Regions from separate parts of the Paenarthrobacter sp. NPDC018779 genome, predicted to be linked through region 1. Evidence: predicted binding sites of a transcription regulator. Region 1 holds the regulator's gene; each other region holds the start of a gene.
What was found. The regulator Rex, encoded in region 1, represses fermentation and respiration genes when NADH is low (regulators of the CRP and FNR family bind a similar motif). The targets are predictions, from matches to a motif close to CTTGTGAANNNNTTCACAAG.
Positions count from the first base shown of each region.

Region 2: a site for Rex is predicted at 2,273-2,292, ahead of ACH488_RS00120 (glyceraldehyde-3-phosphate dehydrogenase). Genes of this name have one in related genera too.
Region 3: a site for Rex is predicted at 2,431-2,450, ahead of ACH488_RS09325 (queuosine precursor transporter). Genes of this name have one in related genera too.

Region 1 covers NZ_JBIRZS010000017.1:20,199-24,814, forward strand. The annotation lists gene ACH488_RS16205 (hypothetical protein) at 1-79, shown strand, start outside; gene ACH488_RS16210 (hypothetical protein) at 358-1,149, shown strand; gene ACH488_RS16215 (redox-sensing transcriptional repressor Rex) at 1,189-1,896, opposite strand; gene ACH488_RS16220 (glutaredoxin family protein) at 1,974-2,228, opposite strand; gene ACH488_RS16225 (HAD family hydrolase) at 2,323-3,138, shown strand; gene ACH488_RS16230 (endonuclease domain-containing protein) at 3,321-4,283, shown strand; gene ACH488_RS16235 (30S ribosomal protein bS22) at 4,452-4,550, opposite strand.
Region 2 covers NZ_JBIRZS010000001.1:17,621-22,236, forward strand. The annotation lists RNA gene rnpB (RNase P RNA component class A) at 1-368, shown strand, start outside; gene ACH488_RS00110 (acyltransferase) at 380-1,114, opposite strand; gene ACH488_RS00115 (polysaccharide deacetylase family protein) at 1,162-2,250, opposite strand; gene ACH488_RS00120 (glyceraldehyde-3-phosphate dehydrogenase) at 2,513-4,000, shown strand; gene ACH488_RS00125 (hypothetical protein) at 4,071-4,280, shown strand; gene ACH488_RS00130 (HNH endonuclease family protein) at 4,398-4,616, shown strand, end outside.
Region 3 covers NZ_JBIRZS010000006.1:96,524-101,139, forward strand. The annotation lists gene ACH488_RS09305 (methyltransferase family protein) at 1-336, shown strand, start outside; gene ACH488_RS09310 (hypothetical protein) at 390-824, opposite strand; gene ACH488_RS09315 (TIGR01777 family oxidoreductase) at 821-1,720, opposite strand; gene ACH488_RS09320 (TetR/AcrR family transcriptional regulator) at 1,717-2,379, opposite strand; gene ACH488_RS09325 (queuosine precursor transporter) at 2,684-3,394, shown strand; gene tgt (tRNA guanosine(34) transglycosylase Tgt) at 3,486-4,616, opposite strand, start outside.

The sequences.
Region 1 (4,616 bases):
GGTCAGCGCCGTCGCCGTCGTCCTTATGTGGCTCCCGAACTCGCAGCTCTGGTTCAAGGCAGTCAAGGGCACCGCCTGACGCGGAACCCGGGTACCGCCGTCGTGCACTAAGACGCCGTGCACTAAGACCAGCGGTGATGAAGGCCGCGGACTTCCCAACGGAGGCCGCGGCCTTCATCATGCAGGAGTACGGCCATGTACGCCTGCGTGATGATTTCTCCACACGCGGGAAATTCCTGCGTGTGATCCTCCGTACCACCGGGAGGCTGGGGGTACGGTGGATTCAGAACCATGGTGGGGGCACTTTGTTCTTGTTGACCCCAGCAGTATCAGCCGTCGACCAAGCAAAGGAATGCCATGAGCAACCCTCCCTACCCGCCGTCAAACCCGGGCGACTCCACTCCGGAGCAGCAGGGATCCCAGCCTTCGGCACCACAGTACGGACAGCAGTCCGAACCCAATGCTCCGCAGTACGGCCAGCCGTCCGCGCCGCAATACGGCCAGCAGGCTCCGAACGCTCCCCAGTACGGGCAGCAGTCCGCGCCGCAATACGGCCAGCAGGCTCCCCAGTACGGCCAACAGCCCTCTCCCTACGGCCAGCAGCCCGGATCGCCTTACGGCCAGGCCGCACCCCAGTACGGCCAGGACACCAACTGGCCCAGCCAGCAGCCGGGCCCCAGCACGGTCCCCCAGATGGTCAACATCGCTTTCTGGATGATCGTGGCCGCCGGAATCCTCTCGGCCATCAGCTCGCTGCTCCTGGCAACTACGGGTTCGGACGCCTTCATCAACTCCATGGTCCAGCAGGCAGCAGCCCAAGGCACCGAGTTCCCTGAGGGCTCCCTCGAAGGAATGAGGGGCGTCATCACCGTTGGTGCCATCATCGGCGCCATCGTGTCCCTCGGCCTTTATGCGCTGGTGGCATTCCCTGTCCGCAAGGGCAAGAACTGGGCCCGTATCCTCGGTACCGTCTTCGCCGCCATCTCGGTCCTTGGCCTGACCGGCCTGTTCCAGTTCGGCGCCACGTACGGCATCCTGCAGCTGCTGGTGATCCTGCTGGGAGTCGCGGCAATCGTCATGCTGTACCTGCCGGCGTCGGCACCGTACTTCCGCAAGCAGCAGCCGTTCGGCAACCCGTACGGCCGCTAAACCCAAACAGAACGTCAACGGGCGCGGACCCGGCGAAGGCTAAACGGCCTGGCCCGGTGTCTGCGCCCGTTGTGCGTGGTAGGCAAGGATCTGTAGTTCCGTGGCCATGTCCACCTTGCGGAGGTTGACATGCGGGGGTACCTGGAGGAGCACGGGGGCGAAGCTGAGGATGCTGCGGATTCCGGCCCCGATCACGCGATCACATACTTCCTGGGCCACCGTCGCCGGGAGGGCCAAAACCACCATGTTGGTGTGGGTGCGCTCCAGGACCCGTTCAAGTTCTGCGGAGTCGCTGACCCTGAGCCAGCCAACCTCGTTGCCGATCACCATGGGGTCGGCATCGAAAATGGCCACCACGTCGAAGCCCCGGGATTCGAAGCCGCCGTACCGGGCCAGCGCCTTGCCGAGGTTACCGGCGCCGACGATTGCCACTTTCCAGTCGTGTGTCAGCCCGAGGGCAGCGGCGATGTGCCGGCTCAAGTACTGGACCTCGTACCCTACTCCGCGGGTTCCGTACGAGCCGACGTAGGAAAGGTCCTTCCGGAGCGTCGATGAGCTGACGCCCGAGGCCTCAGCCAGCGCATCCGAGGAAACGCGTTCCACGCCTTCGGCTAGGAGGGAGTTGAGCGCACGCAAATAGAGGGTCATCCGGGCCACAGCCGCGGGCGGGATCTGCTTGGCGGCAGGTTCGTTGTCCCCGGTTGTTGCTTCCGGTGACGGTTCCAGCGCAGTCACGGTATTCTCCATTGCGTCGCTTGTTGTTCCACTCTATGGCTCTTGACCGGGCTCAACAAAAAGCCATTTCCTTGCGTGGGCAGCGCCCCTTAGCCCTCCAGCGCTTTCTTCAAAAGACGGGTGAGTCGCTGCTCATCGATGGTCCAGAAGTCGCGCTGTACACCGTCCACCAACAGCACCGGAATCTCCTCGGCGTACCGCTCGCGGAGCGCGGCGTCGCCGTCGATCGAGGTTTCGCTCCACTGCACGCCGAGGCCCGAGGTAACGCGTTCGACGGCGGCACGCGCCGCGGTGCATAGGTGGCAGTCGGCTTTGGTGAGGAGGACGACGTCGGGAATAGGCATGACTCAACGTTACCGGCTGCGGCGGCAGCACCCACGCGGCGGCCGACCATGACGCGCGAAGCGCGAGGCACCTGCAATTGACTAGACTCAAGGCATGCCCGACGAGAAGGACGCCGCTGTGCTCGCAGATGCCAAAGTGCCGCAGCACACCGGCGAGGCTGCTTTCTTCGACGTCGACAACACCCTGATGAAGGGCGCCAGCCTCTTCCACGTGGCCCGCAAAATGTACGAACGCAAGGCCTTCACGCTGTCGCAGGCCGCGGGCTTCGCGTGGAAGCAGTTCAAGTTCGTGATGCGTGGCGAGAACATGGAAGATGTCCATGCGGTCCGTGACTCAGCGCTGACCTTGGCTGCGGGCATTTCGGTGGACGACATCAAAGCGCTGGGCGAAGAGGTCTACGACGAGATGATCGAGTCGCGGATCTGGCCCGGCACCAAGGCACTGGCCGAACAGCACTTGCGGGTTGGCCGCAAAGTCTGGCTCGTCACAGCCACTCCCATCGAAGTGGCTACCGTCATCTCCACGCGGCTTGGTTTGACTGGCGCGCTGGGAACCGTCGGCGAGATCGAGAACGGCACCTACACGGGCAGGCTCGTGGGCGACATCCTGCACGGCCCGGCGAAGGCTGTGGCCGTCCAGCTCGTTGCGGACCGTGAGGGCCTGGACCTGGACCACTGCTGGGCTTACAGCGACTCCGCCAACGACATCCCTTTGCTCACTTTGGTTGGCCACCCCGTGGTCATCAACCCGGATGCCCGCCTGCGCCGGCACGCCCGCGAGAACAACTGGCCGGTGTACGACTTCCGTTCGGGCCGCCGCGCAGCCACCCTCGGACTGAAGGCAGCAACCGTGGGCGGCGCCATCTACGGCCTGTGGCGCGGATTCAGCCGCTTCCGCAGCCCCCGCTAAAACCCTCTCTCACCAAACACCCCCTCCCGACCGACGCTCTCTCACCAAACACCCCCTCCCCACCGACGCTCTCTCACCGAACCACCCCACCGGCCGCACCCTCTCTCACCACGGGAGGCCAACGCCCGGCGGCCTGTGGATAACTTCTGCAGGCAGGGTGCCTTCTGGGCAAGAATGCCCGTATGCAAAAACCCTCGACCTTTCCTCAGGCACTGGCTTCGGCGCCATTTACCCTCAACCAAGCCAAGGCGTTCGGCGTAGGGAAGCGGCAGCTTTGGAAACGGAGTTCGATCGAGGGGGTCAGTCAGGGAATCTTCAGGCCTTCGGACTGGGAGTTCGATTTAGCCTCCGCGGCTCGGTCCCTGTCGTCCGCGAGTCCGGGCGCCTGGATTTCGCACATAACAGCGGCGCGGCTCCAAGGCCTTTACTTGCCGCCATGGCTGGCCGATTCGAATGAGTTACACCTCAGCAAGCCCCGGAAACTACCGTCAGTTCGTCGGCGAGGTGTTATCGGACACACGGTAGTTGTCGACGACTCTGAAATCGAGTTCGAACACGGCATGTGGATGAGCACCAGGCCCCGAACTTGGCTGGACTTGGCACGCCAATTGCCCCTGAGGGAACTCGTTTGCGTCGGCGATCAGCTCATTCGCGTTCCCCGGCCCGAGTTCGAAGGCCGGGACACCCCATTTGCATCAATCAATGACCTTCGCGCGCTGATAGCACGGCATAAGAATCTTCAAGGAGTGGTGCGCGCCCGTGAAGCCCTGGATCTGATGCGCGTCGGAGCCGACTCCGCTACTGAGTCCCTGCTTCGACTGGCAATGCTCGATGCTGGCATCGCGGAGCCGGACTTGCAGGTGCGACTTCGCCTGAACGATCCATTCTCGCCGTCTGCGGACCTTGGTTTTCGGGAACGGCGCGTGGCCATTCAGTACGACGGCGGACATCACCTTTCGGAGGAGCAGATCTTTAGCGATCGACGCCGGGATAGAGCCTTTGAAGCGGCGGGATGGACAGTGCTTGTCTTCGGGAAGGACGATCTGGCGGACGGCTTCACCAAGGCAATAGTCGGAATCAAGAAGGCACTCCGAACCGGGTGGACGGATCCGTCGGTCGAATCCGGTTTCGCGTCCGGACGGTGAGAGAGCGTCCGCCCCAAACAGGCGTTCGGTGAGAGAGCGTCCGCCCCAAACGGGCGTTCGGTGAGCGACGGTTTGGAATTTGGGGGGATTCGGTGAGAGAGCGTCCGGGGGTGCAGAAATGCCCGCCGCCTTTGCAGGCAACGGGCATTCACGCTTGATGAAGTATCTCTACTTCTTATTGCGGCGCTGGTGGCGAGTCTTGCGAAGCAGCTTGCGGTGCTTCTTCTTGGCCATACGCTTGCGGCGCTTCTTGATAACTGAACCCACGAAAGTTCCTTACAAACTAGATGAAGGTCCTGTCTGTTGGAACGGATCCGCGGACAAAGCAGCAGA
Region 2 (4,616 bases), on a different contig from region 1:
ACGAAAGTGGCTCGAGGAACGTCCGGGCTCCACAGGGCAGGGTGGTGGGTAACGCCCACTCGGGGTAACCCGCAGGCAAGTGCCACAGAAAACAGACCGCCTGCGCTGATCGGTGCCTGCACCGGTTGGTTGGCAGGTAAGGGTGAAACGGCGGTGTAAGAGACCACCAGCTCCCTGGGTGACCGGGGAGGCTAGGTAAACCCCACCCGGAGCAAGGCCAGACAGGACACGTTCGAGGGCTGCCCGCCCGAGTGTCCGGGTAGGCTGCTGGAGGGCGTCGGCAACGGCGTTCGTAGATGGATGGCCGCCACTCCCTTGCCGGTAACGGCTCGGGATGACAGAACCCGGCGTATCGGTCAACCCATCCACATACCCCTTGTCAGTGGTGGTCGTGCCAGCCGCTGAGTTCTTCGAAGATGGGGACGTCTTCCGCGGTCAGGTTCCAGTACTCCTCGCTCCTGGTAACGGATGAGGCATCCGGCTTGTACGGGGGACTGGTGAAGGAAAGGTGCGGCCTTTCCCAGGCCACGTCGCGCCGGACCACGCGGGCGGGTGAACCCACGGCGATGACGTTGTTGGGGATGGTTCCTGTCACCACGCTGCGGAACCCGATCACCGAGCCGTCGCCCACGCGTGCGCCGCCCAGGGCCACCGCCTGGCCCCCAAACCATACGTGATTGCCAATGACAACGTCCCGTGCAGGGTTGACGCGCCGGCCGGTGGCCACATCGAAGATGGGATGCCCATCGTCGGTCCGGAATTGGTTGCTGCTGGCGATCATGACGTCGTCACCGAACGTGACGGCGGCTCCCTCCACGGCGCTGACCACGGCGACGCTGGTGGTGGTGAGGTCTGCGCCTGTGCGTACCGTTGCATCCTGGCCGATTCGGACGTTCATGCTGAACGGAGACTTGTTGCTGGGACCGATGATGAGCGTGCCGTTGTCGCAGTCGAAAACGGCCTGCAGCTTGGCGATCCGGGCGCCTTCCGCGACGATGATGCGGTTGTTCCTGCCTCGAAAGGTCACCGCGATGCCGGTTTCGATGGGCCTTGAACACTCGATGCTGTTCCCGGACCCATCGCCGTGGTCTGCCAGTATTGAGAGTTTGTTCACCTTCGCAGCGTACCGGGAGCATTTTGTGGCCCTGAACGCGGCGTTGCCTAGACCGGGACGAGCCTGACGTCCCGGCTGGCCGCATTGATGGTGATGTCCAAGGACTTCACGTCAAGGGGGACGGTGGCCAGGTGGCGCAGGTACAAGGTGCCCCCTACGGGCACAACGTGGTGGCGTGCCGATTCACCGATCACCGATTCCACGGCTGTACCTGCGGGTGCCGAGACCGTAGCCGTCAGTTCACGTGTTGAGCCCGGAATGTTCTGCCGGTACTGCGGATAGGGGATGGATTCCGCGAAGGGGTTACCTGAACCAGTGACCAGGATGTTGTCCCGGTGCGTACTTGAGGCGTCTGCCGTGCCCAGCCCTGATGCCGTCAAAACCAACAGCGAACCCTGGTCCCTTTGTTCCACGAGATAGTCCAGAATGGCGGTGAACGCCTCCATGGACTGCCGGTCTTTGACGCCAAGGTTGTTGGCGTGCCACATCATGACGATGCCGGTCCTCCACTCCCGCGCCCGGTCCACTAATGCCGTTGCCCGAGCTGTCTCCGTGTACAGGTCCAGGCTGTAATGGTTCTGCCCGTCCCGCAGCACGCCATCCAGGGGCCTGTAATAGCTGTCAGGGAAATACCCGGAGGCCAGGGCGTGGAAGTCGTTGATCAGCCTGCCGGCAAAGGTTCCAGCCCAGGCTGCCACGGTCCTGGAAGGCATATGGCCGTCATAACGGATGCTGGAACCACCCGGGGGAGCGAAGCAGTCGATCGGCAGGCGAGGCAGGAAACGGCGCAGATCCCGCAGTGCCCCCACGATTTCCTGGTGCAGGGCGTCGTCTCCGGACGCGTCCTTGTGGGTGGCGCCATGGTTCCACACCTCGCCGCCGTGCTGCAGGCAGTAATGCTGGATGTTCTGCCAGGTATCGCTTTCGGTGGGCACAGTACCGATCCGTTGCGTGGTGGTGACCCGGGTGAACGGCAGGCTGCGCTCGACCAGGAGCGGCAGCACCTTGTCCCTGAAGTCGCGTGCGCCGTCGTCGAAACGCAGGGCCACGGCACCCCGGCCGCCGGTGCCGATGCGGCCGCCCTTTCGGGCCAGGAGCGCTTGGCGGAGCAGCTCGCGACGCACTGGATGATTCACACCGGGGAGTCTACGGGACACCCGTGTGAGTGATTTCACGCATCCGGGCGGCGACTGCGCCGGGTTCCCGCCCTAGAATGGTTACTGAACGTAGAAGTTCTGCCGCCGGGTCTGCGTTCGCAGCCGGCGGATTTTCTTTGCTCTCGTTCAAGGCGCCGTGGGTGGACCGAAGCCCGCAGCGCATGTGCCGCAGGACTACTCCGGGCGGCCGACGCCATCTGCATACGAAGACGTATGTGGTTGACCCAAGGAAGGTAGTTCTGTGAGCCAGACGTCAGATTCTTGTCTTGATAAGTGGATGGGCCGGGAGGCCCTAGCCGAGGCCATGATTCCGGTGATCGGCCGGCTGTACCGGGAAAACAACGTGGTCACCAGCATCCACGGCCGGAGCCTGATCAACAAGTCCACCATGAACATCCTGAAGGCCCACCGCTTCGCCCGCCGGATGAGCAATACAGAGCTGCTGCTCGAAGAGACCGCGCCCCTGCTGAACGCCTTGGCTGAGCTGGAGCTCGGCGCTGCCGCGATCGACATCGCCCGCCTGACCGAAAAGTACCGCGCAGAGAACGGCTCTGTTTCCCTGGACGAGTTCCTTCGCGCGGAGCTGGCTGACGTTGTGGGCAAGCGCGGCGCCGATGACCGCACCAGCACCGACGTCGTCCTCTATGGCTTTGGCCGCATCGGCCGCCTCCTCGCCCGCCTCCTGATCGAAAAGGCAGGCGGCGGACACGGGCTGCGCCTCCGGGCGATCGTTGTGCGCAAGGGTGCCGAGAATGACCTCGTCAAGCGTGCCAGCCTGCTGCGCCGCGATTCCGTCCATGGTTCCTTCGAAGGCACCATCCGGGTGGACGAGGAAGCCAACACCATCACGGCCAACGGCGTGCAGATCCAGGTGATCTACTCTGACAACCCCGCCACGGTTGACTACACCGCATTCGGCATCAAGGACGCACTGGTGGTGGACAACACCGGCCGCTGGCGCGACGCCGATGGTCTCTCCCAGCACCTGCAGAGCAAGGGTGTTGCGCGCGTCCTCCTGACCGCTCCCGGCAAGGGCGACCTCAAGAACATCGTGCACGGCATCAACCAGGCCGACATTACCGACGAGGACAAGATCGTCACCGCCGCCTCCTGCACCACCAACGCCATCACCCCCGTGCTGAAGGCCCTGAACGACAAGTTCGGGATCATCCACGGGCACGTCGAGACCGTGCACTCGTTCACGAACGACCAGAACCTGATCGACAACTTCCACAAGGGCGACCGCCGCGGACGCTCCGCTGCCCTGAACATGGTGATCACGGAGACAGGCGCCGCCAAGGCCGTAGCCAAGGCCCTCCCCGAATTGCAGGGGAAGCTGACGGGCAACGCCATCCGCGTTCCCACGCCGGATGTGTCCATGGCCATCCTCAACCTCAACCTCGCCAACGGCACCACGCGTGACGAAGTGAACGACTACCTCCGCGAGATGTCCCTGCACTCGCCGCTGCGCAAGCAGATCGACTACATCGATTCGCCGGATGTGGTTTCCACGGACTTCGTAGGGTCCCGCCGGGCTGGCATCGTGGACGGGCTTGCTACGATTTCCAACGATAAGAACCTGGTTGTCTACGTCTGGTACGACAACGAGTTCGGTTACTCCTGCCAGGTTGTCCGCGTGATGGAGGAGATGGCAGGGGTCAACCCGCCGTCGTTCCCCGCCCGCGACATCGTGGCCCCCATCGCGGTGCTTGAGGCAGCCAACGCCTAAGCCAAAGTGTTACCTGGGTTTCCCGGCTGGGTTACTGGAATCAGCCGGGAAACCTGCTCACAATGGGGTCATGGAAAATGAATCTACGTTGGAGCACGAAACCACGCTTGAACACGCCTTGGACGTGGCCAAGGCCAACCACAAGCAGGCACAAAAACTGCTGGACCAGGCCGTCGCGGCCAATGCTGCCGGCGATGTCACGGACGAGCGCGTTGAGCAATTGCGGGGTCTCCTGGCAGTGGCAGCCGAAGACCTGCAGCGTGTGATGCGCGAGCAATAGGCCAGCCATCCTCCATCCACAGTGTGACTCTCCCTGCACACTGTGGACAGCGGCTTCGTTGTCGGTGCCTTGTCCTACGCTCGAAGGGCAACGTATACCCCGACTGAACGGAGCCCCTTGAGTATCACGTGGTCTGCCTACAAGCGTGCCCGCCGTCGGTCCCGGCAAGCCTGGACCATCCTGGGACTGCTGGCCGCCACCGTCGTAGGTGGACTTTCCTGGTTTTTCACCGCCGGGCAGTTCGATGCTGTGGGCCCATGGGTCGCCGGCCCTACGGAGGCGCCCGTCTTTGATGCCGCCTGGATGAAGCCGCTGCCGGGGGCCGTCCGCGTCCCG
Region 3 (4,616 bases), on a different contig from region 1:
GTCTGGGCGGTAGCAGAACGCCGCATGCGTAGTAATGGCAGTTTCGCCTTGAGCCACCCGGAGGACCTGGTGACGACCGGCCCCTACTCGTTGAGCCGCCATCCTATGTATTTGGGATGGTGGCTGATCCACTCCGGGATAGCCATCTTCCGGGGTTCCTCCGGGGCATTGGCCACACTGCCCGCCGGGATCCTTGTTGAACACGTCGGGGTTTTGTGGGAGGAAAAGGCGCTCCTCACGAAATTCGGTTACAAATACGCCGAGTACATGCGGGCCGTGCCGCGCTATGTGGGCAACCCCGCGAGCAGACTTATGCGCGCCGATAAACCACAGTGATAGACGGTTCTGGGGATGGGGCTATTTGGTGAGAGAGGGATGGGGGATTGGGGTTATTCGGTGAGAGAGCGTTGGGGGTTGAGTTTGACGAGCTTCCACACCGATAACCGGCCCACCCCCGCCGCCAAAGCAATGGATAGGCTGAAAAGAGTTGCACCCCAGCTTGAGAAGCCGCCGAAGGGTACGCAGATCAAGGCGCCGGCTGCGAAGAACACGGCAACGTGAATCCACTGGTTTCGGACGCGGCGAAGTGCCCATCCCAGGACGGCCCCTACCGCGGTGCCGATGAATGCTGCGGGGATGGCCGCGTAGATGAAGAAGATCAATGCCCAACCCGGAGCCTGCGTGGTCAGCAGTGAACTGAAGACCACATAGGCAACCGGGACACCCACAGCGAGACTCTTGCCGGTCAAAATCACGCGGTCCCGAGGGTCGTACTGTGAGCACCGCGGCTCGGCTAAGCCCATCTCGTCGTCCCAGTCGTTCATGACTTTGCCGCCACAATCTCGTTGAGGGCGCCCGCCAAGGACGGGTGCTCAAAGGCAAACCCTGCGTCAAGCAACCTGCGTGGCTCCACCCAGCGGCTCTTCAAGACGAGCTCCGTCTCAGTGCGGATCATCACCGCGCCCAGCTCCAGCAACCACTTCGGCGTTGGAAGGCCGAACGGCATACCGAGGCTTTGTCGAACCAACGTCATCAGCTCTCGGTTGTCCACCGGATACGGCGACGCGGCATTGACAGGTCCAGAAAGCGCGGGCCGGTGGTGGATGAACAATACGGCCCGGAACAAGTCCTCCACATGGATCCAGCTGAACTTTTGTGTGCCTGGACCCATATGTCCGCCCAAACCACCGCGGGCCAGGTTCCGGAAAGGACCCATCACTCCGCCGTCCCCACCCAGGACAATCGCGATCCGCAGCGGCACTTTCCGAGTAGCCGGCACCACAGCCGCGGCCAGTTCGTCCTCCCATGCACGGGCCACGGACACGGAGAATCCCCGGCCAAGTTCGCCGGACATCTCCGATTGCGGCCGATCCTTAGCATGCCGGTAGATGGTTCCTGTGCTTGCGTTGATCCACGTCCGCGGGGGTTCGCCGCAATTGGACAACGCCACCCCCAATGACCGCGTCGTCAAGACCCGCGAATCGAGGATCTCCCGGCGGTTCCGATCGTTGTAACGGCAGTTCACGGTCCGTCCGGCGAGGTTCACCAGCAGCTCGGCGCCGTTCAGCACGCGGGTCATGCCGCCGTCGTCGTTCCATTGCGCGTCAGCCCAAGCATCGCGACCAATGGTTCGCACCTGCCACCCCTCCTCAACGAACCGCCGCCGAAAGTAGCTGCCGATGAACCCCGAAGCGCCAGCGAGCACCACCGTCCGTGTCATGAGTCTTCCCTGACGTTGCGGACCAAGCCGAGGACGTCGTCGAACACCTTGCTGACACCCGGAATTTTCGCCAGCGACAGCCCGCGGGCCACCAGCGGCGCCGCGCCGTCAATCAGTTTGCGCGTGCGGCGCTGGCCCTCGGATGTGTCGTAAACCCAGAACAGCGCGATCCCCATGTAGGCGAGCCACAACAGTTCGGGCAGGTCGGCGCGCAGCTTTTTCGCGACGGCGGGTGAGGAACCGTCGACGGCGGAGCGGAAGATCGCGAGCGAAGCGTCCCGGGCGGCGCTGGACGCCTCGCCGAACGGATTGACGGGTGACGTCGGCCGGATCGCCGTCGCGATGAAATCGGAACCGAACTGGTGGTACGGCGCCATGACGTCGATGCCGCTGTGCAGCACTGCTTTTAGTCGTCCGGCCAGGTCCTGGACGCCTTCGAGGGTTTTCGCGGCCGCGATGGCGTGCTCGTCCTGGACTTGGATGTAGAGCTCCTGGACCAGCTCATCCTTGGAGGAGAAGTAGTAATAGGCGTTGCCGACGGACACCCCGGCCTCCTGGGCGATGGCGCGCATAGTGGTCTTCTCGAAGCCGATCTCGCGGAACATTTTCAGGGCGACGCTGGCGACGAGTTGTCTGGTCTGCTCACTCTTGGCTGCCATGGGATATCCCTCACTGGATTTTGAACGTGTTCAAGAATGAGTATTGCACTGTTTATGAACGTGTTCAAAACTGGCAGTGAGAGAGGATCGGTGGGGAGGGGGTGGTTTGGTGAGAGAGGATCGGCGGGGGAGGGGTGGTTTGGTGAGAGAGGATCGGCGGGGGAGGGGTGGTTTGGTGAGAGAGGATCGGGGAGGTGGGAGAATGTAGCTGGTGTCGGGCCGGATGCCCCACCAAACACAGTGCTAATACAGCGGGGCGGCCTCGAAACGAGCGCCTGCGCGAACCACTACGAACGGATGACCCATGCCCTCGCCCTCAGGCTCCAGCACGTTGAGCAAACCAGCTCCCCGCTTTGCCTCTATCGGATCCCCCTACTTCGGCATCATGCTGGCGGTCATGGCCGTGGTGCTGATCCTGTCCAACATCGGTGCCTCCAAGGGGGTGGTGCTCGGCCCGATCATCACCGACGGCGGGTTCTTCCTGTTCCCGCTGGCCTACATCCTGGGCGACGTGATGAGTGAGGTGTACGGGTTCAAGGTTGCCCGCAAAGCCATCATCACGTCCTTTGCGCTGAGCGTGTTCGCATCCCTCTGCTACTGGGTGATCATCATCCTGCCCGGTTTCAACGATGAGTACGGCACGGCCAAGCAAGCTGCCATCGAGGGCGCCTTGGGTCCGGTGCCGCAGATCGTGCTGGCCTCCCTGCTCGCGTTCCTGGCCGGCCAGACCATCAACTCCTGGATCCTCGTGAAGATGAAGGAACGCACCGGAGAGAAGACCCTGTGGGCCCGGCTCATGGGTTCCTCTGTGGTGGGCGAATTCGTGGACACGCTGATCTTCTGCAGCATCGCTGCCTCGGTGATCGGCATCTCGGATGCAGGCTCGTTCGTCAATTACGTCCTGGTGGGCTTCGTCTACAAGACCGCCGTCGAGTTCATCTTCGTGCCCATCACCGTGCTCGTAGTGGGTTGGATCAAGAAGCGCGAGCCGAGCTACGGAGTAGTCGCAGCGTAAGCCCACGCCGGGTTCGCTGGAACGGTGCCCAGTCGCTGGAAGTTTCCCAGCCTCCAAGCACGTTTCCGGCGAACCCGGCGCCCAACAAAGGCTACGAGTAGTACCGCCCCAACGTTTCGGCCTTGAACTCGAAGAAGTCCCCGGACTCGATGGCCAAACGGGCGTCGTCCACCATCTTCACCACGAACCGCTCATTGTGGATGGAGATGAGCGTGGCCGAGAGCATCTCCTTGGCCTTGAACAAGTGGTGGATGTAGGCGCGCGAGTAGTTCAAGCACGCGTAGCAGTCGCAGCCTTCCTGCAGCGGCCCGAAGTCCTTCTTGTACTTCGCTCCGGACAGGTTGAACCGGCCGTACGGGGTGTAGAACGCGGAGTTCCTGGCAACGCGGGTGGGGGAGACACAGTCGAAGGTGTCCGCGCCGTTTTCGATGGCCGTGAAAATGTCGTCCGGCTCGGAGATGCCCAGCAGGTGCCGCGGCTTGTCCTCGGGAAGTTCCTCGTTGCACCAGCGCACGATCGTTCCCAGGTTCTCCTTCTCCAAGGCACCGCCGATTCCGTAGCCGTCGAAAGGCATGGCTCCGAGGTCCCGGCAGGCCTTGCGCCGGAGGTCTTCATACTGGGCACCCTGAATCACGCCGAACAACGCCTGGTACGGCCTGCCCACGCGGGAGGCCGTCAAGGAGAAATGCTCGTCCAGGCAACGCAGAGCCCACAAGCGCGTGCGTTCCAACGACTCTTCCTGGTACGCCCGCGAGTTCTGCAGCGTGGTGAGCTCGTCGAAGGCAAACATGATGTCCGCGCCGATCTGGTGCTGCACCTGCATGGAAATCTCGGGGGAGAACCTGTGCTTGTCTCCGTTGAGGTGGGACTTGAACCAGACACCGTCGTCGTCGATGTGCGCCAGGCGTTCCTTGCCTGGTGCCACGGCGTCATCCGGGCCGGAAGTATCCACATTTTTCATGTCGATGACCTTCTTGAACCCGGAGCCGAGACTCATCACCTGGAATCCGCCGGAGTCGGTGAAGGTAGGGCCGGACCAGTTCATGAACGCGCCGAGGCCTCCCGCGGCGTCGAGGATCTCGGGACCGGGCTGCAGGTACAGGTGATAGGCATTGGCCAGAACGGCCTGCGCGCCGAGGTCCGCGATGGACTCCGGCAGCACGGCCTTGACGGTGGCCTTGGTTCCGACGGCGATGAACGCCGGTGTCTGGATGGTTCCGTG